DNA from 2 places in the Paenibacillus sp. 01T47 genome. Region 2 is predicted to be linked to the other one. Evidence: a T-box and tRNA genes for the amino acid it is inferred to sense, from the RefSeq annotation. Region 2 holds a T-box; the other holds one or more tRNA genes.
What was found. The T-box of region 2 lies ahead of AC1DOV_RS15215 (arginine--tRNA ligase). A T-box ahead of a tRNA ligase gene usually reads a tRNA of that ligase, here a tRNA-Arg.
Positions count from the first base shown of each region.

Region 1: it encodes a tRNA-Arg, which carries the amino acid that the T-box ahead of AC1DOV_RS15215 (arginine--tRNA ligase) is inferred to sense. The anticodon was not compared.

Region 1 is NZ_JBFTPA010000029.1:30,149-46,016, forward strand. It holds gene AC1DOV_RS31625 (PspA/IM30 family protein) at 1-532, opposite strand, end outside; gene AC1DOV_RS31630 (LiaF transmembrane domain-containing protein) at 608-904, opposite strand; gene AC1DOV_RS31635 (C40 family peptidase) at 1,167-1,715, shown strand; gene AC1DOV_RS31640 (ABC transporter substrate-binding protein) at 1,791-3,374, opposite strand; gene AC1DOV_RS31645 (ABC transporter substrate-binding protein) at 3,509-5,056, opposite strand; gene AC1DOV_RS31650 (carbohydrate ABC transporter permease) at 5,143-6,081, opposite strand; gene AC1DOV_RS31655 (ABC transporter permease) at 6,132-7,055, opposite strand; gene AC1DOV_RS31660 (helix-turn-helix domain-containing protein) at 7,230-8,843, opposite strand; gene AC1DOV_RS31665 (sensor histidine kinase) at 8,836-10,587, opposite strand; gene AC1DOV_RS31670 (hypothetical protein) at 10,753-11,508, opposite strand; gene AC1DOV_RS31675 (ABC transporter ATP-binding protein) at 11,505-12,203, opposite strand; gene AC1DOV_RS31680 (GntR family transcriptional regulator) at 12,211-12,591, opposite strand; gene AC1DOV_RS31685 (ABC transporter permease) at 12,637-13,392, opposite strand; gene AC1DOV_RS31690 (ABC transporter ATP-binding protein) at 13,385-14,341, opposite strand; tRNA gene AC1DOV_RS31695 (tRNA-Leu) at 14,500-14,581, opposite strand; tRNA gene AC1DOV_RS31700 (tRNA-Arg) at 14,595-14,671, opposite strand; tRNA gene AC1DOV_RS31705 (tRNA-Cys) at 14,699-14,772, opposite strand; tRNA gene AC1DOV_RS31710 (tRNA-Gly) at 14,780-14,854, opposite strand; tRNA gene AC1DOV_RS31715 (tRNA-Thr) at 14,971-15,046, opposite strand; tRNA gene AC1DOV_RS31720 (tRNA-Phe) at 15,078-15,153, opposite strand; tRNA gene AC1DOV_RS31725 (tRNA-Asp) at 15,170-15,246, opposite strand; tRNA gene AC1DOV_RS31730 (tRNA-Met) at 15,285-15,361, opposite strand; tRNA gene AC1DOV_RS31735 (tRNA-Val) at 15,380-15,455, opposite strand; tRNA gene AC1DOV_RS31740 (tRNA-Glu) at 15,524-15,598, opposite strand; tRNA gene AC1DOV_RS31745 (tRNA-Ser) at 15,603-15,693, opposite strand; tRNA gene AC1DOV_RS31750 (tRNA-Asn) at 15,698-15,773, opposite strand.
Region 2 is NZ_JBFTPA010000006.1:300,672-316,539, forward strand. It holds gene AC1DOV_RS15165 (vWA domain-containing protein) at 1-32, shown strand, start outside; gene AC1DOV_RS15170 (VWA domain-containing protein) at 16-2,979, shown strand; gene AC1DOV_RS15175 (CHAP domain-containing protein) at 3,012-4,088, shown strand; gene AC1DOV_RS15180 (rhodanese-like domain-containing protein) at 4,195-4,506, shown strand; gene AC1DOV_RS15185 (aminoglycoside phosphotransferase family protein) at 4,678-5,604, shown strand; gene map (type I methionyl aminopeptidase) at 5,802-6,548, shown strand; gene AC1DOV_RS15195 (hypothetical protein) at 7,000-7,404, shown strand; gene AC1DOV_RS15200 (endo-1,4-beta-xylanase) at 7,703-12,136, shown strand; gene AC1DOV_RS15205 (VOC family protein) at 12,256-12,621, opposite strand; gene AC1DOV_RS15210 (hypothetical protein) at 12,742-13,278, shown strand; T-box leader at 13,355-13,591, shown strand; gene AC1DOV_RS15215 (arginine--tRNA ligase) at 13,638-15,509, shown strand; gene AC1DOV_RS15220 (heavy metal translocating P-type ATPase) at 15,605-15,868, shown strand, end outside.

The sequences.
Region 1 (15,868 bases), on a different contig from region 2:
TACGATCCTCCAGCTTTCTAAACACTGAACCCGATTGAATGCCTTGATCACCGAAGCCGCTCGTATATCGAGCGTTCATTCGTTGTTGAAGCCTTAGTGATTCCATACGAGCTGCATAATATTCACGCTTGTCATATACCGATTGGTATTCGCTGCGCATCTCGCGCAGCTGTTCTTCAAGATCAAGCGTGTTTTGACGGCTTTGCTCGAACAGCTCACGGTATTGAATTGAACGCTCTTCGCAGCTAGCTTTCTCATGCAATGCGATTCTTGCCATTTGCTCCTCGCCAGCCTTCAGAGCTGTCAACGCTTGATTCTCACGGCGTTCCTTTTGCTCTTCAGCTTGCAGCCATTGTGCTTTCAGGTGATTGCTATGTCCTGCATACTGCTGATACAACTTCTCAGCTTGGATAATATCTTCTCTTGTCGACCAGAGGAATTGATCAATCAACCGTACTGGATCCTCTGATTTCTCAAGCCGTTCATTTAATGTAGCGACAGTAATGTCGCGAACTCGCTTCATAATGCTCATTCAATGTCCTCCTTAACGTTTTGCGGTGCAAAACCAGCTTCATCTATCTTTACATTTTATAATGATTCGCAGCAACTAGAATGCTCTGCGTTTGTCTTTCTTAAAGAGGCTCACACCAGCAACGATTAAGCCGATTGCTAGAAGCAGTAAGATGATACCGCCGAGTTTACCGAAAATCATCATGCCGCCGATTGCAATAAGTATTCCGCCAATCCATTTCTTATTGTTCGACCAACCGACAACCCCCAATCCGATTAGTATGAACGGGAGCAAAAATCCGAATATTGCACCAAAATGAACTCCGACAAAATTAAGTACCGCGATACTGCCGACGATGACAAGCAACACGCCCAAAGCGCTTTTTCCATTCATCTCCATTTCCAACTCCTTTCGACTATTAGAATTTATTCATTTTTCTTTTCTTGCCTTACGTGTGTTGCTCTTGCTTATGTACTTAGTTTAGATCAATTTCTCCTTTTATAAAACGGACTTTCGGCGGTTTTCTCACTAGACTTAGGTCGAGTGGGCAGCCCGCCTCTAGGGTCAAATGCGGGTTAATACCCATATTTTACAGCTTAAACTACTAATATCCCTGTGTTACGTTATTATCACACAGGAGGTGTATACGCTGCCAATGAAAAACTATTCCATTAAGAAACTCATTGTAGCTGGCTTTTTGACTACCGTATTATTAAATACTGGGACCATTCCTTTCCAAACAAATGGACATGTCTATGCAGCATCATCATCGGTGGAGAAAATAATTGCAACAGGAATGAAATACTTAGGGACACCCTATGAGTTCGGCTCTGATCGAAGCACAACGAAAACATTTGATTGTTCAGATTTCACCAAACACATATTTGAAAAAGCAGCGGGCGTAACGCTTCCTTCTACCTCTGCTCTGCAAGCAGCTTATATTAAGAAAAATTCAGCGATTCAAACAGACTGGAAAAACCTAAAGCGCGGTGACCTCATGTTCTTTATGTCCTATCACGGAAGCAGTACGGCAGGTTATTCGCGTTTAACGAAGTCAAAACAAACGATTACTCATGTAGGCGTTTATTTAGGCAACGGAAAAATGCTGGATACTTATTCTAAGGAAAGCGGCGGTGTACGAATCGACAACATCGACAATACGCATTGGGAGTACCGTTTTGTTTTTGGCGGAAGCGCTCTCTAGCCGTTTTCTTATCATTAAAAAGTGCCGGTCCAGCAACGAAAGCGCATGGCCGGCACAATTTATAAGCTTTGAAGCTTATTTGCTTGTAAGAAATTGATCGAATTGCTTTTGCTTCTCCGCTATTATTTTCTCGATACCTGCCGCTTTCAGCCTCTCGATATACTCGGGCAGTATTTTATCCACATCTACAGATCCTGTTTCAAGCGCAGTTTGGTACTGCCTATCCACATTGCCGACCGCAGCTACTTCAGCCCTTACCGTATCTCCATTAAATACGAAGCCAAGACCTGGTGAAATTTTTGCCTCTTGGTTAAATTGTTTGAAGCTATTCCACTTCATTGGGTCTTCACTTTCCCATACATAATTTAAAAACTGATTGCCGAACATCCAAGTGGTTCCTGGATTATAATTTTGCGTATACTCCGTAGGCCTAATCACATTCTCACTAACCTTTATATAATGCCTGCCTTCAATTCCGTAGTTCAATAAATTGTTTAAGTAAACATCCGTATGCAGCAGATTAATAAACATCATCGCTCGCGCTGGATCTTGTGAGGTCGAAGAGATAGCCAGCATGGCCCCCGCGGTCTCTGACGTTGCTATCGTCTTCACATTTAACGGCAGCTGTGCAAGCTTTCCAATCATACCCGTCTGAATCGCCAGCTCTTCACTTTTGCCGGGCTTCAATGCGCCAGTTATTGAAAAAACATCGCCGGATCTCAGCGCCTCGCTGTTCATCGTCTGATTCGTAGCCGCATCTTTATTAATGTACCCTTTTTGAAAAAACTTGCGTGTTATGTGCAGTGTATCTATATAACGTCCCACTTCATAGGCAGGCAAAACCTTAGTGCTTTCTCCATCCTTCAAAATGACCCCAGGAATCGATGTATCTCCTAATGCATCAAAATTCCCAATGTAATGTGTATTAAATGATTCCCCCATCTTCAGATAAAGGGGGGTGATCTCCGGCTTTTTCTCTCGGACAATCTGATAAACTTCATCTAAATCTTCTATACTTTTCACTTTAGTCATATCTATTCCAAGCTCTTCAGCTATATCCGCGCGATAGATAATGCCTCCCTGCGCAGCAAGCTCCTTGTTTGTTGGAACGGCATAATTATGTCCCTCAATCTTGGCGCCTGCCAGAAATACAGGGTCAAGCGATTGCAAAATGCCTTGGCCATACTGATCTAAAAGCTCATCAACGACTAAGAAAGCACCTTTTGACACATTAATCGCGTGTTTATTCCATTGCGCTGTAAATAAAATATCAATCTTTTCACGTGATGCGATCATCAGATTGACTTTATCGTCCCACGGTCCCCAGTCAATTGGAATAAGGTCTATTTTTGCATTTATTTTCGTTAATAAGTAGTCATTCATGGCCGCTTCTATTTCTTCTTCATCTTTCTGCGGTGCACCTGTATATACAAACTTAAGCGTATACGCTTTTAATTGATGAATGTCAGAGTTATCAGCTTCATCCATTTCTCCCGTATCTAATGAAACGCTTTCATTATTGATTTCAAGTTGGCTCTTGGATTCACTGTTGCTCCATTCCGGTTCTGTGCCTGATTCATTTGAACAAGCTATGACTAGAAAGAAGCAGGTCAGCAGGAGCATCCTTGCACGCATCAAATGGTACATCGATCGAGTCATACCCGCATAGCCCCCTACTGCATGGATGAATTGCATTTGTTAGCTTAATTGTAAGGAATACACAAAAAATTGCAAGCAAGAAAAACCCGCGCCTTTAGAAGGCGCGGGTTTCATTGATCGTAACAACAGGTTGTTTACTTACTGGCTAGGAACGCATCAAATTGCTTTTGTTTCTCCGCAACCACTTTATCAACGCCTGCTTCCTTCAATTTCTTATCATATTCAGCTAACGTTTTATCGACGTCGACCGAGCCTGTTTCAAGCGCTCTTTGATATTGACGGATTACGTTTGCCAATGCTCCAACTTCCGATTTCACTGGCTCGCTGTCGAATACGAAACCAAGGCCTGGAGAAACCTTCGCATTTTGGTTGAACTCTTTAAATTTGGCCCACTTATCTGGGTCCTCTGTATTCCAAACATAGTTCAAGAACTGACTGCCGAACATCCAAGCCGAGCCTGGGTTATAGTTAGCTGTATTTCCTGTAGCTGTTATGATTTCTCCACTGCGTGTATAATGGTCGCCTTCAATACCGAAGTTAAGCAAGTTATTGATTTCCTTGTCAGTATGAAGCAAATTAATTAACATCATCGCACGGTCTGGGTCCTTAGAAGTGGAAGAGATTCCTAGCATCGAACCAGCAGTTTCAGATGTGGCGACTGTTTTTTCTGTCATCATGATTTGAGCAAGCTTCCCAGTCAGGTTAGAAGCGCTTGCAATCTCTGCGTCCTTGCCTGGTTTCATTGGCTCAATTGTAGAGAATACGTTGCCTGCCTTCCAAGCGTCTGCTGAAGCAACTTGTGTAGTCGCAGCATCTGCGTTAATGTAACCTTTCTTGAAATAGTCACGAGTCAGATTTAAATATTGCTTGTAGCGGTCAAGCTGCTCCATAGGCATCACTTTAGTATCGTCTTTATCTTTAAGAATGGCGCCAGGAATCGTTGAATCGCCCAAGAAGTCGTAATTGGCGAAGAAGTGCGAGTTGAAAGCGCCTGCCGTTGTATACAGCGGAATTAATTCCGGCTTTTTCTCCTTAACGACGGCATATACAGCATCAAGATCTTCTGGTGTTTTCACATTGCTCATATCAATGCCGAGCTCATCGGTAACATCTTTGCGGTAGACGATTCCGCCAGCAGCCGCGAGTTCCTTGTTCGTTGGAACACCGTAGTTTTTGCCGCTAATTTTTGCCCCCTCCAGAAACGCAGGGTCTAATGAATCTTTAATGCCTTGACCGTATTTATCAATCAGGTCACCTAGATCCAGAAATGCGCCTTTGGCAACATATTTAGCATGACCATTCCACTGCGCCGTGAACACAATGTCCACTTCTTCCCTCGAAGCAACCATCAAATTGATTTTATCATCCCATGCACCCCAATCAATTGGCCTGAGATCAATCGTTGCGTTGATTTTTTCAGTAAGCAGCTTGTTGAGTGCTTCTTCTACTTTTTTCTCATCCGTTTGCGGTGTGCCAGGATATACGAGAGAAATCTGATATGGCTTCAAATCTGATGCTGGCGGCTCTTCATCCTTAGTGACTGGTTTATCTGTTTCGGCAGCTGGCGCTTTTGTTGGCTCTGCGTTGTTTTTCCCGTTGTTTCCTGAACATGCGGATACAATCAGTACGATGGACATCAGCATGAGAAGAAGCATCGATGTTTTTTGTTTAACTTGCTTCATAGCGGGTGGACCTCCCTCAAAAATTTGGATTATATGCTAAATCGGCGTTGCCGATTACAGCCGTATGATTGCTGATAGCCATGAATTCAACCTTTTACAGCGCCGACAGTCAGCCCTTTTACAAAATATTTTTGAAAGAACGGATATGCAAAAATGATAGGACCGATTCCAACAACAACCATTGCCATACGAACCGTCTCGCTCGGAAACTTAAAGGTGCCTCCAGCCGCAATAATAGCCGCCGCCGCCGTACTGTTATTAGCTAAAAACTGAATGTTCAGCATCGTCTTATACATGAGGTATTGAACAGTTATGTTCGATTCCTTCGTTATGAACACAAGGCTGAGGAACCAATCATTCCAATACGTTAACGTCTGGAAGAGTGCTACTGTGGCAAGTACCGGAAGCGATAACGGCAAAACAATTTTGAAAAAGATCGTCAGCTCTCCCGCTCCATCAATTTTTGCAGACTCCAGAATGGCAACAGGAATGGTCGTTTGGAAAAACGTTCGAATGATTAGAACAAAAAACGCAGCAACTAAAAGCGGTACAATAAGAGCCATTATCGTATCCTTCAAATCGAGCATTTGAACATATACGAGATACCAAGGAACTAAGCCCCCTGAGAAAAGCATCGTAAAAAATACGAAGAAGGTAAAAAACTTGGCATGAGGAAAGTCTGATCTGGATATTGGATAAGCGTACAGCGCCATGATCATTAAGCTAAGTGAAGTTCCGACAATCGTTACAAAGATAGAGATACCATAGGATCGAAAAATTTGGGTAGCATCCTTAAATAGGAACTGGTACGCTGCCAAATCAAACTTTGATGGAATAAATTGATACCCTTCCCTGACAACTGTACTTTCATCGGAGATCGAAACCATAATAATTAAAATGAGCGGTACGATACAAAGCAACGAATACACTATAAAAAATATATTGATGCCTAGAGAAGCCGGAAGTGATAATTGGTTTTTGATATTAGATCCGGAAGGTATTTTCTCAATCTCAGCTGCTTCCATAGGATCACCTCCAAACAAAATTTTCGTAAATATACTTCGATTGCACGACTCTAAAATAACGCATTATCTTTATTAATTCGGCGGACCACCCAATTCGAGAAAAATACTAATGCGAAGCCGATTACGGATTGCAGCAACCCTGCCGCTGAGGATAAGCCAATATCACCAACCGTTAGGAATGTGCGATAAACATAGGTGTCGATAACATTCGTTACCGGGAACAACACACCCGATTCTCTTGGCACTTGGAAAAACAAACCGAAATCCGCGTTAAATATTTTTCCGATCTGGAGCAGCGTCATAATCGTAATGATCGGCATGATGAGCGGGATCGTAATACTCGTCATTTGCTTCCACTTGCTTGCTCCGTCTATGGTTGCGGCTTCGTAATACTCATCATCTATGCCAATGATGGCTGCCATATAAATGACGGTAAAGTACCCCATGCTTTTCCAGGTGTTAACGATTGGCAAAATGTAAGGCCATACTTCCTGAGTGAAATACCATTGAACCTGTTCAAGTCCAAGCGCCGGCAGCAGCGAAGTGTTCAAATACCCATGCTGATCGCTCAAGAAGCCATAGACCAAATAACTAATGACGACCATCGATAAAAAGTAGGGCAGGAACATAATCGTTTGATGAAGCTTAGCGAGAAAACGGCTTCTGATTTCATTAAGCATGATTGCAAAAGAGAGCGGGAATACCAAGTTCAATACGATAAAACCTGAGTTGTACAGCAGCGTATTCCTTGTAATGATCCAAGCGTCTGACGTTTTGAACAAATACTCAAAATTTCTTAACCCGCTCCAGGCGCTTCCAAATATTCCATCCGCGTAATTAATGTTTTTGAACGCAATTATGATTCCGAACATCGGAATGTAATTGTTCAGCAGCAGCAATACGATGGCTGGCAGCATCATTAGGTAGAACATCCAATACTTGCGAAAAATACGGAGTTGAGACATTTTTTTCATTGAACTCTTCGGAATATAGGCAGCTGTTGTTATCGCTTCCGACGTATGTTTCGCCAACGCCTTCCCCCTCCTCTTTCTAAAACTCTTGTGTTTCATCTAGGTATAATTGTATAAAAAAAAGACGCCGACATCTGTCGGCGCCGTGACCATATTAACGGTACAGTGACTTTTCAATCATACATCCTGAAAGTTTTTACGATACTCTTGCGGTGTAAGCCCTGTCGTTTTCTTAAACAGCTTAGAAAAGTGCGAGAAATTACTATATCCCACGTTTATGGCAATATCACTTATTCGGTTATTTGTTTTTTCAAGCTCGATTCTCGCCTTAGCTATACGCATTCGAACCAAATAATCCGTTAAAGAGTAACCCGTTTCCCTTCGGAACAAACGAGATAAATAAGCTGGATTCAAATAAACAGACTCTGCCGCTTGCTCACGACTGAATTCCTCTCCCATATGCTCTTCCATGTAGCGCTGAACCTTCTCCACAACTTGTGACACGTCCTTGCCGTTTTGGTTGGCATAGTCCGTTATCTGCTGGCTCAATTGCTGTGTCCATGTTCGCATGCGCGGCAATGATTTGAGAATGTTCTCGCCTACCTCCCATTCTCTATGTACAAACACGTCCGTCATTTGTACCGACTTTTTATTCAACCATTGGAACACCATATTCATATATCCATAATAAAACGATGCCATATGGGTATAATCAACTTTCAGCTCTAACATCTGGTCGAAGCATTCATCTATTCGCAAGGACAACTCCGTCTGCTTGCCGGACTCCAGCAATAGTGCCCAGTCAGCGAAGGGGGCTTGCTGAAGTGTATTCAGTCCTTGCTTCTGTGTATGATCACGCTCCATTATAATCGCACAAGTATTGCTGACGTTGCTTCTCTCTAAGGTAAGCAGCGTTTGTATTGTAGTACGGAGCTGCTTCACTTCCGCTGCTTCACTTATATAACAGGATAACGAGCAATTCAGCATCGTTTTACATTGATCAATAAATGTTTTGCATCTGGCATGCAGATCATTATTGCCTTGCTTGTCATCGAACACTCCACTATAAAATATTGCATATAAAATCCCGCTGCCATCTTGAACAATATGGCCAGATTCACCTTGAAGCACGATCTCTTCAGCTGCATTCTTAATACCATATGTCATGATCTCCTCATCACGGGCCGACCATTCCTCCCGCCACTGCTCGATGCTGATAAGCACGACGCGAATCAAACTGTCCGATTCAAGCGGTAAACCATAGGTTTGCAATGAGAAATTGAGCTGCTGCGATGCCGCTGATAAACGATAGTGAATGATATCTTGCCAGAACCGCTCAATTAATATAGGCTGCTGCTTGCTCCATTGCTCATAAAATAAGTTGTAAGTCCCGCGAATTTTTGCCAGTTGCTCCAAATCACGAGCTTTTTCCAGCGCCTCATTCACACATGCTTTTAGAGCGTTATGATCAATCGGCTTGAGCAAGTAATCGAAGCAGTCAAGCTGAACCGCCTGCTGCGCATATTTAAAATCCGCATGACCGGTCAAAAAGATTGTTACGCTGGAAGGGGAATGCTCATTCGCCCACTCTAGCAATTCGATTCCGCTTTGATTTGGCATATCAATATCCGATATCATAATGTGAATCGTATGCGCAGTCAGCAACGCCTGGGCCTCTTCCGCATCTATAGCCGTATAAATACTCGCAATCGGCAGCGTTGACCAGTCTATGCCATTCACGATGCCTCGAATTGCTATCTCCTCATCATCTACAACCAATAAGTTATACAACTGCTTTCACTCCCTCCGTAAGCTTAGGAAATACGATAACGACAATTGCTCCAGTGCCCTCCGCTTGATTGCGGAAAGTAATTGATGTCCGCTCGCCATACAGCAGCTGTAGTCTATGAATAACATTCATGATGCCTAAGCTGCTCGATTCCCCTTCCTGCAGCGGTTCTTTGTTTTGCAGCTTCTCCAGCACCTCAGGACTAAAACCCGTACCATTGTCGCTGATCGATAACGTAAATCCATGCTCGGAGTCCATTTCCGCACATATTTTGATTTGGAAAAGCTGCCGCCTGTTTTTGAACCCATGAATGATGGAGTTTTCTACAAAAGGCTGAATGGTTAATGCAGCAATTGGATAATGCAAAATGTCATCGATTCCCTCATAGGTACATTGCAGCTTCTCAGGGAACCTAATCTTTTGAATCGTCATATAGTTTTCGATATGCATTAGTTCTTCCTTAAGTGTAATCGTGTCCCGATTGGCTTTCATAATAAATCGGAAATAATCAGCGAGATGCAGCGACATCTTTTTCACCGATTCCGTATCGCCTAATGCTGCTAAATTATAAATAATATTTAAGCTGTTCATATAAAAATGCGGATTAATTTGCGCTTGGAGCTGCTTAAGCTCTCCTTGTTTTACGCGGAGCTGCTCCTCGTAAACATCAATTTTCAAGGTTTTAATTTGTTCAGCCATGATGTTGAAGGTGTTTCCTAGAAACTCAAATTCAAGCGATTTGTTTTTCTTCAATCTAACATCCAGCATTCCTAAAGAGATTTTCTTCATTCCTAGAATAAGCTCATGCAGCGGCTTAAACAGCATATTCCTCATAAAGAACAAATAAATAAGCAAAATAGCTAGAAACCCAATTGGAGCAAACAACGTCGCATTTCTAAAAAATAATAAATTACGCAGCAGCGTCCGCTCTGGTATAACGACTCGATAAGCGATATCCACCATTTCGCTCATTCTATTCATAACAAGATAGGTTTCGCCTGTATTTCGATCAGTTAGCGATTCATACGGTTTCTTCGATATTTTATAGCTGAGTTCCAGCGGCGCTAAGTTTTCCGTCAATGACTGAACAAGTTGATCGCCAGCGCGTAAATAAATGCCGTTATGGCCGATATCTCCGTCACTCCATTGAATCGATAACATTCTGTTTATATCCTGTACTTTAATGATTGCGCCGACGTATAAATCATCTGACACCTTAATGAAATTAATCAAAAAAAACTTCCCTGGCAACCGCTCATCTGCTCTGACCTCCCATAAATGTTGATCATTCATAAGCAGATTTTCTTCCTTTGTCATTGAATCCATATGCGTCTTTATTATTTTTTTTGTATCGTTATATACGCTTTTTGTTCCAAAAATAATATCTTTATCGTGATATAGAAATACAGCATCAATCAGATTATAGACACCAACGTCGCGATTTAGCTTCCCATCAATTCTAATTTTCGTTAACGTATAACCGTCACTATCCATAGGGAAGGACATTAGCAAACCTACGTCGGTATCAAGCACTGACATTTTATAAAGATAATCATTAATCTGCAATAGATTTTGATCCGTTTGTCCCACGTAAATATCGAGTGTGTTTCGATAGGTCTCAGATACTTTCTCTCGAACGATCTCACGTGAGTAACTGTTGTTAATGAGCATATAAATAACTACCGGCAGCATAACTGCCATAAACCCAATAATAAGACGAGTTCTAATCGATTTACCGAACCTCACGCTCCGCTTCCCCCTAATATCGATTGAATCATAATCATATTACCATTTAAAGCGTTTTCTTGAAATCACTTAAAATCGATATGCCTACCCTTTTTTCAAATCTATTTAAAACATAAAAAAGCGCATATAGGATTTTCACCCCACATGCGCCAACGTCATTCTTTTTTAAATCTCGACTTTCTTTTTTAACAAATAAATCATTAGAAACAAGTAACCTAAAGTAAACGCTAAATCCAGTAAAAATGGTCCGAATAAAAAATCCACATTAAATGATGAACCAAAGGTTACTGATCCGCTATTCGATTGAGGTACATTGACTGAAACTATACCCATCATACCTTCTCTTTGGTCAAATAACTGATACGTTAACCAAGAAGCAATGCTTTGTACTCCAAAGAAAAAGACAATCCCGATCCATGTAGAATGCTTCACTCGGAAGCTGCGTGCCACTGTAATGGAACATAGAATCGAGAGCATAAAGGAGGTGTACATCCAAATATAGCTTATTACCATTCCGAATAAAGCGCCGTTCTCTAAAGAAACATGTTCTTTAAAATATTGAATATCCATATCCGAAAAAGCAATGAAGATCGCGATATGAATAGCTGCTATAATCAAAACGAGCAGCATGATGATCCAGCCTAGAAGGATAGCAGCACCTATTCCATTGATTGGGTGCAGCGGCAGTAAGCGCCGGCTGTAGGATTTAATGTTTCGTTCAAACGTCCGACAGCAATGGATGAACAACAAGATAAAGACCATTACATAGCCGAAAATACTAAACGCAGTAATAAGACCTTCATCCCAGTTGCGCGTCAATCCCGTAATACTGAACGCTGCTTCTAGTATGATAAAGATTGCAAGCGTGCTGAGGATACCATCGTTGCTTCGCTTCCAATCGTATTTCAACAGCTTAATCATTCCCCAAACACCGCCTTAAACATTTCATCAACGCTTTTACCGTGAGTCAGTCGTATATTTTCTACCTCATCCTGCAATACAATCTTACCCTCGCGTATGAAAACAACTTCATCGAAGATCCGCTCAATATCGCGTACAAGATGGGTTGAAATGATTAAGCTGCTTTCTTCGTTATAGTAGTTAACAATCGCATCCAAAATTTTCGTTCTTGCTACTGGATCTACGCCTCCGATTGGCTCATCAAGCAAATACAGCCTCGCATTTCGTGATAATACCAGTGTAAGCTGAAGACGTTCATTCATCCCTTTAGATAACGCGCTTACCCGATCGCGTTTATTCAAATTCATGAAAGCAAGCATTTCATCTGCTTTCTTATGATCAAAATCGGCATAAAAATCCTTATAAAAATCTATTGCGTCCTCTACGCGCATCCAACTCTCTGTGAGCGGTTGATCTGGCATAAAAGATGTAATTGCTTTTGTCTCGTTGCTTACAAGTTGCCCGTTAATCGTTACCATGCCCGAACCTGGATGAATGAGTCCTGCAGCTATTTTCATCAATGTGCTTTTGCCACTGCCATTGCTTCCTAACAGACCAACAATCTTGCCAGGCGCCAACGTGAGTGATACTTGGTCTAGCGCCTTCTTACCGGCGAATGACTTTGATACCTCAGTCAGCTTCAAAATGCTTTCCACAGTCCTATCACTCCTTTTCTTTATCTTCTTCTTTTACCGCTTGTGAAACGATTGTTACGATATCGTTATTTGCAAAGCCCAGCTCCTGCATCCCTTGAATAAAGCGACCGAGCAAATCTCCTGCCATTTCTTTTTTGATATCCATTATTTTCGACTCCTCACTAGTGACATATCGGCCAAGCCCGCGCTTCGTTTCAACGATTTGTTCTCGCTCAAGCTCCTGAAAGGTTCGTTGTATCGTATTCGGGTTGATTTGTAGTTCTAATGCAAGTTCTCGTACCGCCGGTATTTTATCACCAGCCTTCAACTTGCCAATGACAATTTCTTTCTTAATATAATTCATGATCTGCAAGTAGATTGGCAAATTATTATCAAATTCTATGCTCACAATATGTCCTTCTCCCCTCAACTGCCCACTCGAAAACGTTGCATGTTAGGCAATATCCCGTTTTTTAAACGTAACAAAGCTAATGACCAAAAACAAACACACATATGCTGCACACACAACACCAGGGAATAACATTCCGCCAGATGACGATTCATTTCCTGTAAATAACGATAGATCTGTATTCATAAAGAGTAGATATTTGGAGAAATCGTAGCTTGATAATAACATTTTCATTAAGCCTTCCAATAAGACAGCAGTCATGCCTATTCCTATTGTCGCTCCAGATGATCTTGTTAAAATGCCGAACATAAACGTTAAAGTTACATAGATGGTTGTGTAAACCGTTTGAAATAACATTGATTTCGCAACATCCAACCAGGATACTTCCCCTGTCGCTTCAAATCCAAATGCGATTCCTCCTGCTGCAAGAGCAGCAGCTATTGTGAAAATGATGAGCGAACAAACAAAAAATATAACTGCTGTATATTTTGATGCTAAAATTTTGCTTCTACCATGAGCTCGTATGAGCAAAAACTTAACGGTTCCTAATTGATGTTCCTTTGCGACGATACCAGCTGTGAAAATAATGGCTACAATCGTTACGATCTGTCCGACTCCATTTGTTGCCATGATCGATCCAGCAAATTCTAGCATAGTTGGATATTGATCGCCAGACATTTTCCAGATTAAATAGGTGAAACCTACAATCGTAAGGAGCATTACTGCGTATGCAATGAAGAAGCTGCGTTTCTTTGACATTTTCAACCATTCATTTAATACTAGTCCGTTAAAATTAAGCAATGCGACTACCTCCAGTCCATTTCAAAAACTCGTCTTCCAGTGATATCTTCGTTTCAGTGATTCGATAAATTTTAATATTGTCTTCCCCTAGCTTGCTTACAACCTGAGGAATAAGTTCATTCTGAAGAGCTAATACAAGCTCGTTGCTATCTTTTAAAAGCTGAATAACTTCAACCCCATCTATACTTGTAGAAATCTGGCTTGCTCGCTCAATATCATCTACACGAACAACAACGGATAGTTGCTTGGATTGCTCTTCCTTATCGCTTAGTGAACGATGAGTCACATATTTACCTTCTTGAATAACAACGACTCGGCTGCACATGAGCTCCATTTCTGAGAGCAGATGACTCGATACAAGAATCGATATCCCTTCTTGGACTGCTATTCTTTGCAAATATTGCCTCATTTCACGAATGCCTGCTGGATCTAAGCCATTAGTTGGTTCATCCAGTATTAACAACGATGGATTGTCTAATAGTGCTTGTGCAATGCCTAGACGCTGCCTCATTCCAAGAGAGTATGCTTTTACTTTCTTGTTCATTGCTGCCTCTAAACCTACCAGCTCCGTAACTGCTTTTATCCGTTCTTCCGTAATGCCTGATGACATTCTCTGATATTGCTTTAGATTATCATACCCTGTCATATATGGATAAAACTCGGGATTTTCTATAATAGCTCCGATATGCCTAATGGCTCCTGTAAAATCATTACGTATGCTTTTTCCTTGAATAAGCACATCACCCTCGGACATTTGAATCAAACCAACAATCATTCGGATTGTCGTTGTTTTGCCTGCACCATTTGGCCCAAGCAACCCTACGATTTCTCCCTTGTGAATATCAAATGACATTCGATCTACGATTGCTTTGCCTCCAATACGTTTGGTTACATTTTTTAAAGAAAGTACGGGGATTGTTCCCTTTATTTCAGAAGATGATTTCATCATTTCCTTACCTCCATCGTCTTAGTGTTCTAGTTAAATAGTACACTAGGTCTAAACAGATGTAAAGGGGCAATTTTCAGGTCGATTTTACCTATTATAAAACTAAAACACAAAAAAACTCTTAAGATCATAATGATCTTAAGAGTTTGTGTTAGAAAAGTTGGTGCCGATGAGAGGACTCGAACCTCCACGGTTTCCCTCACGATTTTGAGTCGCGCGCGTCTGCCATTCCGCCACATCGGCATTTCAGTAAAGATGGCGTGCCCTAAGAGATTCGAACTCCTGGCCTTTTGATTCGTAGTCAAACGCTCTATCCAGCTGAGCTAAGGGCACATATTTTTTTTTGCAAAAAGAAATCTGTGGAGGCGCCACCCAGACTCGAACTGGGGGTAGAGCTTTTGCAGAGCTCTGCCTTACCACTTGGCTATGGCGCCAAATAAATGGAGCGGAAGACGGGAATCGAACCCGCGACCCTCGCCTTGGCAAGGCGATGCTCTACCGCTGAGCCACTTCCGCATATAAATGGCTGGGGATTCAGGGATCGAACCTGAGAATGACGGAGTCAAAGTCCGTTGCCTTACCGCTTGGCTTTTACAGTCTGCCGTGTTTAGCCACTTCACTAATCCTCCATGTGGTGCCGTCGAGAGGACTTGAACCCCCAACCTACTGATTACAAGTCAGTTGCTCTACCAGTTGAGCTACAACGGCATATTCACTTGTGTTGCTTGTACTGCATCAATGGTGGCTCGGGACGGAATCGAACCGCCGACACGAGGATTTTCAGTCCTCTGCTCTACCGACTGAGCTACCGAGCCTGATGTTGTTTTTAAGTGGCGGAGCTGACGGGATTCGAACCCGCGGTCTCCTGCGTGACAGGCAGGCATGTTGGGCCACTACACCACAGCTCCACATCATGTTCTCGGAAAGTTCCGAAAGGTAAAGAATTTGGTTGCGGGGGCAGGATTTGAACCTGCGGCCTTCGGGTTATGAGCCCGACGAGCTACCGGGCTGCTCCACCCCGCGTCATTATTATTGATTAAATGGTGGAGGATGACGGGATCGAACCGCCGACCCTCTGCTTGTAAGGCAGATGCTCTCCCAGCTGAGCTAATCCTCCATGTTGAGCGACCTTTATATCTTATCATAGGTCATTCTTTTTTGTCAATCTTTTTTTAAAAGAAAAGTTGGTGACCCGTAGGGGACTCGAACCCCTGTTACCTCCGTGAAAGGGAGGTGTCTTAACCACTTGACCAACGGGCCTTGCTGGCAGAGAGGAAGGGATTCGAACCCTCGAGACCCGGTTAGAGCCTACACGATTTCCAATCGTGCTCCTTCGACCACTCGGACACCTCTCTACAATGGCTCCCCGAACAGGACTCGAACCTGTGACAACTCGATTAACAGTCGAGTGCTCTACCAACTGAGCTATCAGGGAATATTAAGCATTCAAAGCAAATTGCGCCCTGAAAACTGGATACGAAAGATTAGGCTTGCTGAAGCCTTTTTAGCTGCTGTCTACTGGATGTATGG
Region 2 (15,868 bases):
GGGAGGTGTATCGCCGTGGGCTTTCAGGCTGAGTTCCCGCTCGCATTTCTATTGCTGCTTCCTTGGCTTTTATATATCGTTTGGATGTTCATAATGACCCTTCGACTTCGCGGTCGCAGAAAAATAATGTCTATTGTCACACGATCGATTATACTGTTACTCCTGATTGCAATTGCAGCTCAAGTCCAGCCGTTTATTGAGCGAGAGCAGCGCAGCCTCGTATTTGTCGCTGACAGGTCAGAGAGCATGCGAGCCGATAAACGTATAGGCAAGTGGATAAATGAGGCGTGGACTGCTAAAGAAGAAGCTGATTGGGGAGGAATCATTTCTTCTGGGTTGAATGCGGCAGTTGAACGGACGGTTACGAATAAGAACTTAGCAGAGGATACCGAGTTTAATTTCCAAGCGAATGTCAATCGGAACTATACCGATCTGTCACAAGGGCTTCAGTTAGCAGGAGCTATGCTGCAAAAAGAAGGCGGAGGACGTATTGTTCTGCTCTCTGATGGTGCAGAAAATACAGGTGATGTACTTCGACAAGCACGTATGCTCAAAAATGCAGGTATTTCCGTTGATGTTGTCCATATCAACACTTCGGTTGTAACGGATACCTCGATTGAAGAACTGAATGTACCGGCAGCTCTTAAGCAAGGGGAGACCTTTACTTTTGAGATTGCCATTAACAGTACAATTACGGGTCGGGCGCAGCTTCGACTATATGCAGATGATACTGAGCTCTCAGTATCGGATATCCAGCTTGAAAGAGGCGAAAATCGTTATTCGCTGCAAAGTGTTGCGCTGGACCCGGGCTTTCACCGTTTTAGAGCTGAAATATTTACAGCAGGCGATGAACAGCCGGCAAATAATACAGCACATGCCTTTAGCCGGGTAAGTGGTCCACCAAATGTATTAATTGTGGAAGGCGTCCCTGATTCCTCAGCTAACATAGAAGCTGCACTGCAAGCTTCCATCATCCGTTACGAGACGATCATGCCAGAGCAATTGTCGGTCGAGCTAGCACAATATGCAGCATATGACAGCATTATTATGAATAATGTATCCGCTGCGCGTATAGCTGAGAAGCCTATGGAATGGATTGCAAAAGCCGTTAGCGATTATGGGGTAGGCTTGATGATGGTCGGAGGTGACGAAAGCTTTGGGCTTGGCGGTTATTTCAAAACGCCAGTTGAGCGTGCGTTACCCGTATATATGGACTTGCAAGGAAGAAAACAAATTCCATCGCTAGGACTTGTACTCGTCATTGATCGATCTGGAAGCATGTCGGATGGCAAGCTTGACCTTGCGAAAGAAGCTGCCATGCGAACGATTGAGCTGCTGCGAGATACAGATACAGTAGGAGTAGTTGCGTTTGATTCTTCGCCTTGGTGGGTTGTAAAGCCGACGAAGCTTACAGATCGCCAAGCTGTCCTTGATCAAATCCAAAGCATTCAGCCTGAAGGAGGCACCGAAATATTTTCAGCGCTGAATGAAGGTTATGAAGGTTTATATAAGCTTGACGCACAGCGCAAGCACATGATTTTGCTGACGGATGGTCAATCTTCAACGAATGCCAACTACAATACGATTACAGATGCAATGAATGAGAAAAATATGACGTTGTCGACAGTTGCTGTAGGAGAAGGCGCTGATCAAAATCTGCTTGAGCAGCTGGCCAAAAATGCCAAAGGACGGTATTACTTTACGAAAGACGAAAGCACGCTTCCCGCTATTTTTAGCCGAGAGACCGTGATGATGTCTAGAACGTACGTCGTGGAGCAAACCTTCACCCCAAGTATCGGTCAAGCAGGAGAGTGGTCTTCCCTTTGGCGCAATGGATTGCCTGCAATCCATGCCTATATAACAACTACGCCGAAAGAAACAGCTGAGATTGCATTATGGACACCTGAAGGCGATCCACTCCTCGCACGCTGGTCTTATGGTTCTGGAAGGACGGTTGCATGGACTAGTGATTTAAGCGGAAAATGGTCAAGCCAATGGGTGCAATGGGCAGAGCTTCCTAAAGTTTTCGTTGATTGGGTAAAATGGACGTTTCCACAGTTTGAGCATGCTCCTTATTCCATTACTGCACAAGTAGATGGTAATGAAGCAAAGTTAACCGTTCATTCACAGGCAGAGGGAGCAGGGGCTGACAGCAAGCTTTCTGCAGGTATTCTGAATCAAGAGGGAGGAAGCGAACGGAAGCGGTTAATGCCAGTGGCACCTGGTGAATTTGAAACGAAGCTAGCAGTTACTGAACCCGGTGTTTATTTGGTGCAGATTGGTCAAGGGGATAGTCAATCGTCTATTCATAATGGGAATACGGCAGGATTTGTGATCCCTTATTCGCCAGAATATCGAATCGCAAATCAGGATGGTTTAAAGCTGCTTGAACAGGTGGCCTCCACAACTAGTGGAAGAATGTTAGATCCAACAGACCCAAAGCAAGCCTTCCAATTTGAACCTGTTCTTACACGGCAAGTTTATAACTGGACACATGGCGTTCTCGTGGCAGCACTGCTGCTATGGCTGCTCGATATCGCCATTCGTAGATTGTCTATTTCATGGAAACGTGGGTTTCAGCCGATTATCCAAACATTTCGTAGAAAAACGAAGTTATCAATCCAGCGAGATAACGAAAGAGCTTTAAGTGGCCATTCGTCAAGCTCTGTGAGTCGCTTAAAGGAAAGAAAGTCAGAAGCAGTCCGTTTTTATAGCGGAGATAACCATCCACGATATCGTGAAGATAAAGGCCCATCGGGAGATCCTTCAGGCAAACGAGACGATGAGAAAAGAATGAACGTTTCTATTGCAAGGAACAAGAGCGTACAAGTGCCAACCAAAGAGGTGGAGCGCGCGCAAGAAAATGATCCTAGCGTTGCAAGAGAACTAGATTCGAATCGTGTGAATATGCAAGGCAAAGCAGAGAACGGAGCCACGATTAATCGTCTGCTTGCAGCGAAAAACAGAAAGAAGCGTTAGTATACTACTATTTATGCGGAGGAGGTGCCCAATTGAACACGATAAAAAAAGAGCATCGAATGGAAAGTATTCGTTTTTTTGTCCAAGAATTGATTTCATCGATCAATAATGAGGCGAAAAAACAAGAAGCGTCTATTCATTTATTCGGCGTTGCTAGCTTGGCCTCCATGTTGGCAATGAAAAGAGGACAGGATGCTGAGCTCACTTCAATCGCAGCATTGCTTCACCGATATTATGATTACAAAACCGGTATTAGTGAGTTTTCTGGTCTTAACAGTGCGGAGTCCGTACGACCTTTTATTCGGGATTTGGATCTGTTTACGAAGGAAGAGCAAAATACAATTCTTAGAGCGATCTTTTATTATGAAGACAGAAGCAGAAGCCAAGGGCCTTATGAAGAAATTTTAAAGGATGCCTATTTATTGCAATTGTATCTTTACCAGCCAAATCATTGTTTTGATCAGGACGGTAAAAGTAGACTTGAAAAGGTATTAAATGAACTTATGATTCCTGCCAAGTTTGTAGGAGCGTTAATAAACTGTGATACTGGCGGGACGGATGAGCGTTCAACTACGCGCGAGCTGCTTGCTGACATCGCAGAGTCGCTTGCGGGTAAAGATATTATTGGCGTGCCTGGCGATGAAAGGTATAGAGAGATATGCCGATATTGGCCGGACTCTGATATCCATAAAGTATTGAAAAATAGCTGGTGCGCTGCATTTGTTTATTATTGCTGCAAATTGGCCGGATTTCGTCTCCCCATTCGTTACCCGAATGGTGTTTGTCGTTTTGCGGGTGTAGCTGCTTGGCTGGAATGGGCACAACTGCCTGAAACCGGATTTTTTTATAAGGATGGGCAGGATGGATTTAAACCTCAGCGAGGCGATATTGTCATTTACGATAAGCTGCTCTCTGATGAGCCTCATGATCATATTGGCATCATTTTGAGTTGCGAAGATACTCAGATACTCGTAGCTGAGGGTAATCGAGACAATCAGAACTACTCAGATGTTTTTTACAGGGAAAGACAACGCTTTATACTGGGGTACATACGGATAAACAATGACTACCAATATGAATGGAGCGGCGAGTATGTTCCAATTACTTAATGCTATTAATAATTAATCGGGTTAATCAAGATAGACATGAGCTGGCCGTAGCGTTACAATGCTTGTAAATGAAAATTTAAATGCAACGCTTGAAGGGATGGGTAACATGTACTCAGAGATTACGACAGCCGAGTTAGAGAGCCAGTTGAAGGAAGGTAAAACCTTAAATCTAGTTGATGTTCGTGAAACAGAGGAGTGGCAAGAAGGCCATATTAAAGAAGCACGCAGCATCCCGCTATCGTCGCTCCAAGAGCGGATTGATGAGTTTCAGCAAGGGGAAGAAGAGATCCTTATTATTTGCCGCAGCGGCGGTCGCAGCGGGAAAGCTTGTGATTACCTCGAGTCTCAGGGTTATAGAGTAGTAAACGTAGCTGGCGGCATGCTTCAATGGCAAGGCGAAGTAGCTACTGGAGAATAATAGAATAATAGGTTTCTAAAAAAGCCCATTGCGGGCTTTTTTTATTTGCATATTCGAATGCAGAAATAGATCACCTGAGGTAAAAGTATCAAATGAATATATCTATTGTTTCTCTTGCTGCGTTTAACGAAATCAAGCTATATTTAATCCAAATTATAGGGGGGCTTGATTATGTCGCACACGAAACCGAGCTTATCGATTCAAGAAGTGAATACGGTGCTGCAGCGCCACTTTGGAAGTGAAGTAAGCCATATTATGGCTAATGAAGGCGGTAATTTCAGCAGCGTTTTTTTCTTCGAATGGGCAAATGAACCATATGTAATACGCTTCAATTCATCCAAAGAATCATTTCTGCAGGAAGAGACGATTTCAAATCTGCTTTCTTCACAAGAGTTGCCTTATCCGAAAGTTTGCGGTATCGGTGAAGAGCGGCATTTCTCCTATTGTATTTCTGAGCGAAAGCTTGGAATCGTACTGGCGGATTTGCAGGCTGAGCAAAAAATGGCCGTTGTGCCGGATTTGGTTCATGTCATCTCCAAGATGAATCAGGTTCATTTAGGACAAACAACAGGATATGGCCCGGTCATCGACGGAAAAAATGGTCAATATGCGGATTGGGAGTCATTTGTAGCAGCGTTTTTTGCAGAGAATCAGGAGGGAACCTTTTGGGAAAACTGGCATGAGCTGTATCAGACGACCTGTTTAGAGCGTGATGTTTTTGAAGAGATATATTCGAGGCTGTTGGCATTTTGCAGCTATAACGCAGCACATAGACATTTTGTTCATAATGATTGTCATGAGTGGAATATTATTTCTGATGGCAGCAGCATTACCGGAATTATAGATGCAGGTTTCATCTATGGCGACTTTATGATCGATATAGCGACGATAGAAGAAGCAGTACCTGGTATAGATTTGGGTGAAGCATTCCGTGTTCATTATGAGCATTTAGGCAAACCAATTGAAAACTTTAAAGAACGGCTTATTGGAGCTCGATACTTTAAAGGTCTGGACGGTCTTCGCTTTTTTGCGAAAATGGGCTGGGATCATGCATATATCGAGCTTCGCGATAAGCTGCTATCTCTCCCTAAAGGGTAAAAACCTTAAAATGCCTCTTTACACACGCAGTGACATTTGCACATATAATGAGAACACGCAACTGACAACATGCTGACGGTTTGTGTGCAGTTTGGATATATTTTTTTGACCATTTGAGGTATCCTTAGAATCACATTGTTTTTTAGAAAAATACTTCAGGCATCATTGTCCATGAAGTAAAGGATTGGGTGATTGAAATGATTGTTATCAAGACGAGTGAAGAAATAGCAAAGATGAAAAAAGCTGGTGAAATTTTAGCTGCTTGCCACCGAGAGCTGCGTACATTTATTCAAGCAGGCAAAACGACATTAGAGATTGATAAATTTGTCGAAGCTTTTTTGCAAAAGAATGGAGCAACTCCTGAACAAAAAGGATATCACGGCTACCCTTTTGCAACATGTGCCTCGGTTAATGATGTAATATGCCACGGTTTTCCAAGTGAGCGGGCATTAGTCGATGGTGATATCGTAACCATTGATATGGTAGTCAACCTAGACGGTTGGTTAGCAGATTCCGCTTGGTCTTATGCAGTCGGCAATATATCGGAAACATCACAAAAGCTGCTTGATGTGACAAAGGAATCCATGTATAAAGGGATAGAGCAGGCTGTAGTCGGAAACAGAATCGGCGACATATCTCATGCGATTCAAGCTTTTGCTGAAGCACAAGGCTTCTCGGTTGTAAGAGATTTTATAGGTCACGGTATTGGTCAGAAAATGCATGAGGAGCCTCAAGTGCCTCATTATGGCCCGCCGAATCGAGGTACACGTTTAAAGGCCGGGATGGTTTTGACAATTGAGCCTATGCTTAATACTGGGAAGTACCACAGCAAAATCGATGAAGACGGATGGACGGCTAGAACGATCGATGGCGGCTTATCTGCGCAATACGAGCACACGCTTGCTATTACAGAAAATGGTCCGATTATTTTAACCGAGCAATAGATTTAATAAATGAACAGACTATAGCAAATGAATATGGCCTAATGGCCACTACTATAAATTTCATTGTACTTGGCCTGCGTGCCTGTTTGTTCCTAGTGGAACAACAGGCCACAGGCTATTTTATTTTGTAGAACAAAATTCTAAGTTTAGAAACTGTCCCCAAAAGGGCGTGAGTGAGTAGACTTTATGGATGTAGAAAGAACCTTCCAATAAACTGTAAAAGTGGAAACGAAGGTTCTTTTCTCGAAAATTAATAGATGTAAAGCTTGGGTATGGATTCCGAAGTTAACTTTTTAAAACACCCTTCTTTTTAAACATTTTTTAACGACATGTTACTTTTTTAATAGGAAGAGTGTCTTATTACATATCAGGAAGAAGTTAGTCTTCATGCATATTTCGGAAAAACGCATCGATAATCAGATGAATACCTTGAAGAGAGGGAGGAGCCATATTGAGCAAAAAAATGGGATATATGTTATTAGGCGTTTTCTCTTTGCTGCTTGTCATTTTTTTATTCAACTGGCTTAGAACAAATACTGACAATTTCGGAATGCTGCAGAGCTTCTCTGTGACGATTAATAATCAATCGGATTATGATATCGTTTCGGTTGAAACTGGAATTATTTCAAGCCTTGAAAAGCATAGCTATGCAAAAGTAATTAAAGCTGGCGACACGGTTCGAATAAAACCGCAATTGAAATTAACAGGTGAAGGTGCCGTATACTTGAAATATACGGATGACAGGGGAATGACGAAGGAGACTGTTGCTTGCGGTTATACAGAATCCCTTTCTGGGAGCACGAAGTTAACCGTTGATAATAATGGAGTTACAGAGAATGAACAAAAGTGTATGTAAAGCTTGTTGATCTCTCTAATGTGCAGTTCCGTATTATGCGATTTTAACTAAACGTAATGATAATAATGGTTAAACCCTTTTCTCATTTGTGAGATAAGGGTCTTTTTTGTGCGGATAATTGTCGACTGCGTTGGGTGGAACTCATCCCTTGTAAACTGTAAATCTCTAGTTAAAGTAATAAATATAACTATTATTTTTAGAGCACAATCTATATTTCTTCAGGTATTTTATTCCTTTCTGCTTTGATAAGATTTTTGTGTAAGCGTTATCAATTCGTATTAAGATAAGGGGGATGGAAATGCGAAGGAAGTTAAGTATGCTATTGGCGTTCATTTTGCTCTTCGGTATGCTGACGCCGATAGGAAGATTCGGGAACACAGCTCAAGCAGCATCTACAACAGTGCTTCAAAATGGGTTTGAGGATGGAAATGCTGGCAGCTGGCAGCCGTTTAATTGCAGCGGAGGCACTCCGCAGGCAGCCGTTTCTTCAGAGCAGGCCGCAACGGGATCAAAAGCTTTGAAGTTATCTGGGCGGGGTAGTGTTAGCTGCAGCCCGAGCATTGAGCTCAATGCTTTGCTTCAAGAGGGACATAGTTACGATATTTCGTTTAAAGTAAAGCTTGGAGCAGGTACAGATCAAGCGCATGTTACGATGAGAATGACCGATCAAACGAATAACTTTGATTGGATCGTGGGCAACCAAAACATTGATGATCAAAGCTGGACAACCTTCTCGAAAACATCGTATACGAGACCTACTGGCTCAAAAGCTATGACGATGTATTTGGAGACAGTTTCGTCGACTGCTGACGTGTTTATTGATGATCTCTTGATCGTAGATCATACACCAACTGAAAACCCTGGTAGTGGTGGAGGTACTCCGATTGGGCCATTGGAATTCGGCTATAACTTTGATGGCGGTACAGTAGAAGGCTGGAAACCAAGGGGAGAGGGCGTAGCCGTAGCGGTATCACAAGAACAGCAAAAGTCAGGCCAATACAGCTTGAAAACGACAGGCCGTTCGTTGGACTGGAACGGGCCGGCCGTTAGTGTATTCGACAAAATGACCAGAAATGCAAAATATGAGGTTACAGCTTTCGTCAAGCTTACTGAAACGCCTTCCGCTTCCAGAACGATAAAGTTATCGGCTGAACTGGATGCAAGTGGTTCATATAGCTGGGTAAGCATTGCCTCAGCAGCAGTAGCTTCGACAGATTGGGTACAGCTTAAGGGGACATTTAGTTTCAATTCGAATTTAACAGATTTAAGCTTCTATGTTGAAAGTTCGGGTGTAAGTGACGCTTATTATATCGACGATATTAATGTCTTAATGACGGAACCGCCGCCTAAGACATCCCTACCTGTTCAGACAGATCTAGCGAAGCTGAAGGATGTTTATCAAAATTATTTCAAAGTAGGGGCAGCGCTAGAGCCGATTCAGCTTGAAGGGAAAAGCAGAGAACTTCTAGATATGCATTTCAGTTCAGTCGTTGCTGAGAATGCAATGAAGCCTGGTTCAATTAATTCAACAAAGGGAACTTACAATTTCGAGAGTGCGGATAGGCTTGCCAAATACGCAAGAGACAACAAAGTAAACATGCGATTCCACACGCTTGTGTGGCATGAACAAGCAGCAAACTGGATGTTTAACGATGATAATGGCACCGTATTGAGTCCAACTCCAGAAAACAAAGCGCTTGTTCTCAGTCGGCTAAAAGATTACTTAAGCGCAGTGGTACCAAGATATGCAGACGTCGCGACGGATTGGGATGTCGTGAATGAGGTCATTGATGAGGGCAGACCGAATGGTATGCGTAATAGTTTATGGTATCAATTAACAGGCGAAGATTTCATTAAAGTTGCCTTTACTGAAACGCGTAGATTGCTCGATGAGTTGTATGCGCAGGACCCGATAAAATATGCAAAGGCTAAGGATTCCAAGCTAGTTATTAATGATTACGGAACAAATAATCCGCAAAAAGCAAACTTTTTATTAAACCTTGTAAAGAGATTAAAAGCAGAAGGTGTGCCTATTGATTCGGTTGGCCACCAAACTCATATTAACATTAGCGGACCGTCAATTCAGCAAATTTCGAATTCAATTAAGATGTTCGGTGAGGCCGGCTTCGACAACCAATTAACTGAATTTGATGTCTCGGTTTATTCGAACAACACGGATGCCTATCAAGAAGTGCCTCAAGATTTGCTTGCCAAACAAGGTTACCGTTTTAAAGAGTTGTTCGAAGAATTGAAGAAATTGGATGATATGGGCAGGACAGCTGAAAATCCGGAAGGCTGGATAAGTAATGTTACCTTCTGGGGAATCGCTGACGACCATACATGGCTCCACAATCGTCCGGTCACTCGTCAAGACGCGCCATTTGCTTTCGATAAAAACTTCCAAGCGAAACCTGCTTATTGGGGAATGGTTGATCCAACGAAGCTGGTAGCGGTGAAGAAAACTGCAAATGCTGCAAATGGAAGTCCAAACCCAAGCAACATCAATGATATTTTCTGGAGTACAATTCCAGCTATTTCATTGGAGAAGAGCGGCGTATTAGAAGCTGCTATGAAAGTGCTGTGGGATGAAAATAATATCTATGTAAAGGCAATCGTGACTGATCCATCGAAATTTGCTGGTGATAAGGTCGATTTGTTCGTGAAGAGCGGAAATGAAATTAAAAAGGTACAGGTTGAAAGAGGGGCAGCTAACGCTGTAGAAACGAATAAAGGTTATACAATTACTGCTGCTATTCCGTTAAGCGGAAGCGCAGTGGACAGCAAAGTATCTTTTGATATTCGCGTCACAGATTCTGGTTCAGATGACGGTACTGAGCATGGCAAGAATGGCAGTATCATTTCGTGGAGCGATCTTGGAAACAATCAAGATCAGAATAGCAGCGGTTATGGCGAGTTGACGCTTATCTCAGGAACAAAAGTATCAACTGCAAAATACGGTACGCCTATTCTCGACGGTGAAATGGATGCAATGTGGGCGAGCGCCAGCAAGCTTGCTACCCAAGTTAAAGTAGAAGGCGGCGAAGGATCTAAAGCTGAATTTTATACGATGTGGGACGATAAGCATCTTTATGTTTATGCTTTGGTAACCGACAAAAAATTGTCGGATGCGAGTCCAAACCCATGGGAACATGATTCCATTGAAGTTTTCGTAGACCAAAACAATGGAAAAACTAGCGCTTATGAGGGTGATGATGGTCAATATCGAATTAATTACAAAAATCTGCATACGGTAGGCGGTCATGCCTCTCATGACAACTACACTTCGGTGACGAAGACAGTTTATGGGACTGATAATATTGCTACGGGTTACATTGTAGAGGCTGCAATCAACTTGGATTTGATCACTTCAAGCAACGAGACGATCATTGGTTTTGATCTTCAGGTCAACAATGACGATAACGGCACGGGTAAAAGAGATAGCGTATGGATGTGGAACGATCCAACAGGAAAGTCTTATGAGAACACCTCACGATTCGGTGTGCTTGTATTAGCTGGCAAGCCTAATGGCGGCGGAGACCCTAATCCTGGCGGCAACGGCAACACAGGCAGCATTCCTGCTAATAAACCAGGGGAAATTAATGTTACTATAGATGCGAACGGCAATGCTAAGGCATCTATCAGTGCTGCCGATGTGAAAGCTGCTATTGCAGATGCTAAAGCCGGTTTGTTGAAATTCCAGGCTAAAGCTGTGGATAAGGCGAAGCAGGTCGCTTTCAATATTTCTGTTGAGCAAGTTCAAGCTGCGAAAACGGCAGGTATTAAAACCATCGAATTCAACGCTGGCCTTGCTACTGTTCAATTGCCGATTTCATTATTCGAAGCCACTGAATCGACAGGAAATATTGAACTCATTGTTAATAAAATCGCAGCCGAGACAATGTCTAGCGAGGTTCGTGAACAGATTGGAACGAATGCGGTTTATGATTTCAGCTTAATCATTGGCGGCAAGATGATAAGCCAGTTTGGAAATGGTCTGTCTGTAGATGTATCTGTGCCTTACGAGTTGAAGAATGGCGAAAATGCAAATCAAATCGTCATATTGTATATTTCTGAGGATGGGAAGCTTGAAGTGCTTGCGAATAGCAGATACGATGCTGTTACAGGTATAGCCAAGTTTATTACGACTCATTTTAGTAAATATGCTGCTGTTTCAATCGATGTAAGCTTTAAAGATATAACTTCTGTTACATGGGCGAAAGACAGTATTATCGGGCTTGCAGCTCGTGGCATCGTTACGGGTGCATCTTCACAAGCTTTTGAGCCTAATCGTTCAGTGACGAGAGCAGAGTTTATCCATATGCTTATTCAAACGCTAAACCTGAAGCAAGCAGGAGCGATCAGCACATTCCATGATGTGAAGGAAGGCGCTTGGTATTATAATTCAGTTGCTTCAGCTCAGCAATTAGGCATTGTTACAGGGTTGTCAGATGGGACATTCGGCATTAATGACAAAATAAGCCGTCAGGATATGGCAGCAATGGCATACAGAGCGTTGCAGAAAGCGGGCATTCCGTTAGAACAAGTGAACGATAAAGCCCAGTTCAACGATGCAGCAGCTATAGCTGAATATGCCAAAGAGGCTGTAGACATGCTGCAAGCAGCGGGTACAATTAACGGCATGGGCAATGGCAGCTTTGCACCAAATCAAACGGCAAGCCGTGCACAAGCAGCTGTCATTTTATATCAGTTGCTGCAAAAATCTACGAAATAACTTCTATGAATTTCTAATAGAAATGAGTTAAAAAAGAGCCGATAAGATGTTTGTTGGGATATGAGTGCTGGACCCATTCGAGGTTGGCCCATATACAACTCTTCTTAACGGCTCTTGGTTTATTTTCCAACTAGAACGAAAACGTTGCCATCAGGGGCTTCGAATACAGCGACATGTCCTGACTCCGTAGCAAAGGGTGTTCTAATCCATTGAATTTCTTCATTTTTGCTTAACTCGTTGTGTGCTTCACGGACATCTTCAACCAGAATTTCAACTTCAGTAAATTTGTTGTCAGGATGATTGCTAAGAACAAGTTCAGAGCTGTCCTTCATTGGAAATTTTAGACCGATGATTTTCCAAACAAACCCATCCTCTAATGCTCGTTCTATTTTCCAGCTTTCAGTTAGACCCATCGTAGTGTAAAAGGCAAGAGATTTCTCAATTTCGATCGTGTGAATGCAAACGCATTCTAGTTTCTTAAACATAAGGTGCAGCTCCTTTGTTATCAATAAGAACATACGTTCTATAATAGATTCTACTATTTTCCATATTGAAAAGCAACCATAAGTAGTATTATACTTTTTATGGATTGGGGGAATATAGGCATGCTTGAATACTTGTATCACTACTATGATGAATCGACTGGTCCATTCCGCAATTTATCAGACTTAAATCCAGAGGAAGCAGATCGTGTTTTAAACGAAATCATAGTTCAAAATAAAGGCTTCGCTAGCAAACGGTCCACGGATTATTTGAAAATTCGACGGAGTCTCGAATTAAAAGCAAGAGATTTATTTATAGATAAAGGCGGCATGCCCATTCGGAAGTTTCCCCATTATATGACTCTCGGGGAATGTCCATGGCTCTTAGAATGGTATCCAGCAGGTAAAGTACTGCAAGTTCCAATGTCGAATTTCGAGTCAAATACGATTAGTTTTACTTATGGAGATTTGTTTCCGACGATGAGGTTCCAAGACGGAAAGCCTTATCGAGGTCAGGTCTATACTATGAACGAGATCTTTGAAGTAGTAAGAGAATTTGGATTGCCACAAGAATGGAATGCCAAGGGAGAAAGAGGACCAGAAAGATACATCGAAGTGCAAGTGTGGGATGATGAACCGTTGAACAAATGGAAGTTATAGTTCGAAAAATGCAGCGAGACTTGACACCGAGATACACTTCCTGTATAAATACTTCTAAGCATATGAGTTAGAAATAACAACATTAGCGATTGGGACAGTAGTCTAGGACCGATAGTTACAGCGAGCCGGGTTAGTGGAAGCCGGTACGGATGTCTTAGATGAAGCGGGCCCATGAAATGGTTTGCCGAAACGAACGAAGTTACTTAGTAGGCAAATCCGGTCATTGACCGTTACGAAAATGAGGGGTCAAGCTGCTTATCAGGCTTGGCACTTAGAGTGGTACCACGGGATCTTTATGGCTCTCGTCTCTTATTTTAGAGACGGGGGCCTTTTTTATTTTGATAATAGGAGGAATTACAATGATTCATAAGCTGATTATTGGAGCAATTGAAGAAATAACGCAAGGCATGCTGGAAGAGGGACGTACAGAGCGACCTGAAAATCTCAAAATTGCGGTCGAGCATCCCGTTAACTTAGCGCATGGCGATTATAGCAGCAATATTGCGATGCAGCTTGCTAGGCTTTTAAAACGTGCGCCTTCATTGATTGCAGATGACTTCAAACAAAAATTAATCAAGCATCCAAGTCTTTCCTCATCCATAAAAAAGATTGAAATTGCTTCACCCGGGTTTCTAAATTTTTATGTGAATTGGTCTTGGTGGGCAGTCAATATAGAACAGCTTGCATCACAGAAAACGACAGTTAACAAAAAAGTGCTTGTTGAGCATACATCTATCAATCCAAATAAATCTGCGCATATTGGTCATTTGCGTAATTCCTGCGTAGGCGATACGATTGCGCGAATGCTCAGAAGGACGGGTCATCAGGTTGAGGTGCATAACTACATTGATGATCTAGGCAACCAATTAGCGGATACGGTGGTAGGCATTCTTCAGACAAAGTCGGTGCTGCCTTATGAGCGTTTTGGGGATTTTTGCTGGGATACGTATTCAAGTATTAATCGAGCTTATAAAGAGCAGCCAGAATTGCTTGAACAACGTACCAAGGTTCTTGCAGAGCTGGAAGAAGGGCATTCGAATGTAGCATGGATGGGCTTGTTGGTCGCAGAAAGAATTGTGCGCGAGCATGTCGAGGAAATGAAGCAGTTTGGCATCACGTATGATGTTCTGGTATGGGAAAGCAATATTGTGCGTGAAGGCTTCTGGGCTCGCGCGTTTGAACTGCTGCAGTCAACGGGAATATTCCGCAAGGAAACAGAAGGGAAGCTGAAGGGCTGTTATGTGCTGAAGCATTCTGATGAAAACGGAGAACAAGAGGAACAATCGGATTTCCACGCAGATAAAGTGCTCGTTCGCTCAAACGGAATTTTGACTTATACGGCTAAAGATATTGCTTACCATTTGTGGAAGTTTGGATTGCTCGATAACGATTTCCGTTACCAGAAGTTTTCTGATGGTTTGTGGTCAACGCATACGAGTGGTGTAAGGAAAAAAATCGGTCATGCGGATATGGTCATAAATGTAATTGATCAGCGCCAAGAGTATCCGCAGGCTATGGTTAAACAAGCATTGCTCGGTTTGGGTTTTCAGGAGCAAGCAGAGCAGTTAAAGCATGTCAGTTATGGTGTTGTTGCATTAAGCCCAAATACGGCAAATGGTTTAGGTATCGATACGTCAGACGGCAAGCATGCGTATGCGATGTCAGGCAGGCAAGGAATCGGCATAAAAATAGCGGATTTCTTAGTAAGAATGGAACAAATCATAGACGCAAAAAGATCCCGTAAAGGAGGCTTGGCAAGTCGTACGATAGCAGCAGCATCGATTCGTTATTACTTGCTTCGTTTTCACTTGCAAACAGAGGTTGTGTTTGATCTTGATCAAGCAACCGAAATATCCGGCAATACAGGTGTTTATCTGATGTATACGTATGCTCGCTCCAGCAGTATTTTGAAGAGAGCAGGAGACACTGAGTTTAACCCACAAGCTCTAGCTGAGATTAGCGATCTTGAGAATCAAGAGCATTCATTGCTGAGACATTTAGCTTATTGGCCAGAAACGCTGGAAGCTGCCGCTTTGGAGCTGTCTCCTAATCAGCTTTGTACGTATGTATATGAGCTTTCCGCATTGTTTAACCATTTCTACGCCACATGTCCTATTTTGAAGGCTGAAGGCTCAGCGAAAAGCTTGCGTATTTGGCTTACCGAGCGTTATAAGCAAACGATGCAGGATGCACTTCACATACTGGGACTTCCTGCGCCAAATAGAATGTAAACAGATGTTCCAATCATGCAATTGGCTTGCCCGTCATATAGTTTAACGCAGAGGTACAGGCATTAACAGCGATGAACGAAGGGCGGGTGCTGCAAATGGAGCAGGTACATGATAATCAGGTAGAGGATAGCGACCTTACGATAGATTTTGCGGTTCAGGGAATGAGCTGCTCAGCTTGTGCGGCAAGAATAGAGAAAGCAGTCAGCAAAATGGATGGTGTTCAATTGGCTGCCGTCAGCTTTCCGCTTCGAACCGCTTGGGTACAGTTTAAGCCTGAGCGGCTCGGAGCGAAACAAATTGCTGAGCGTGTCAAGCAATTAGGTTTTGAAGCGATGCTTAATGAGACAGCTAAAGAAGGC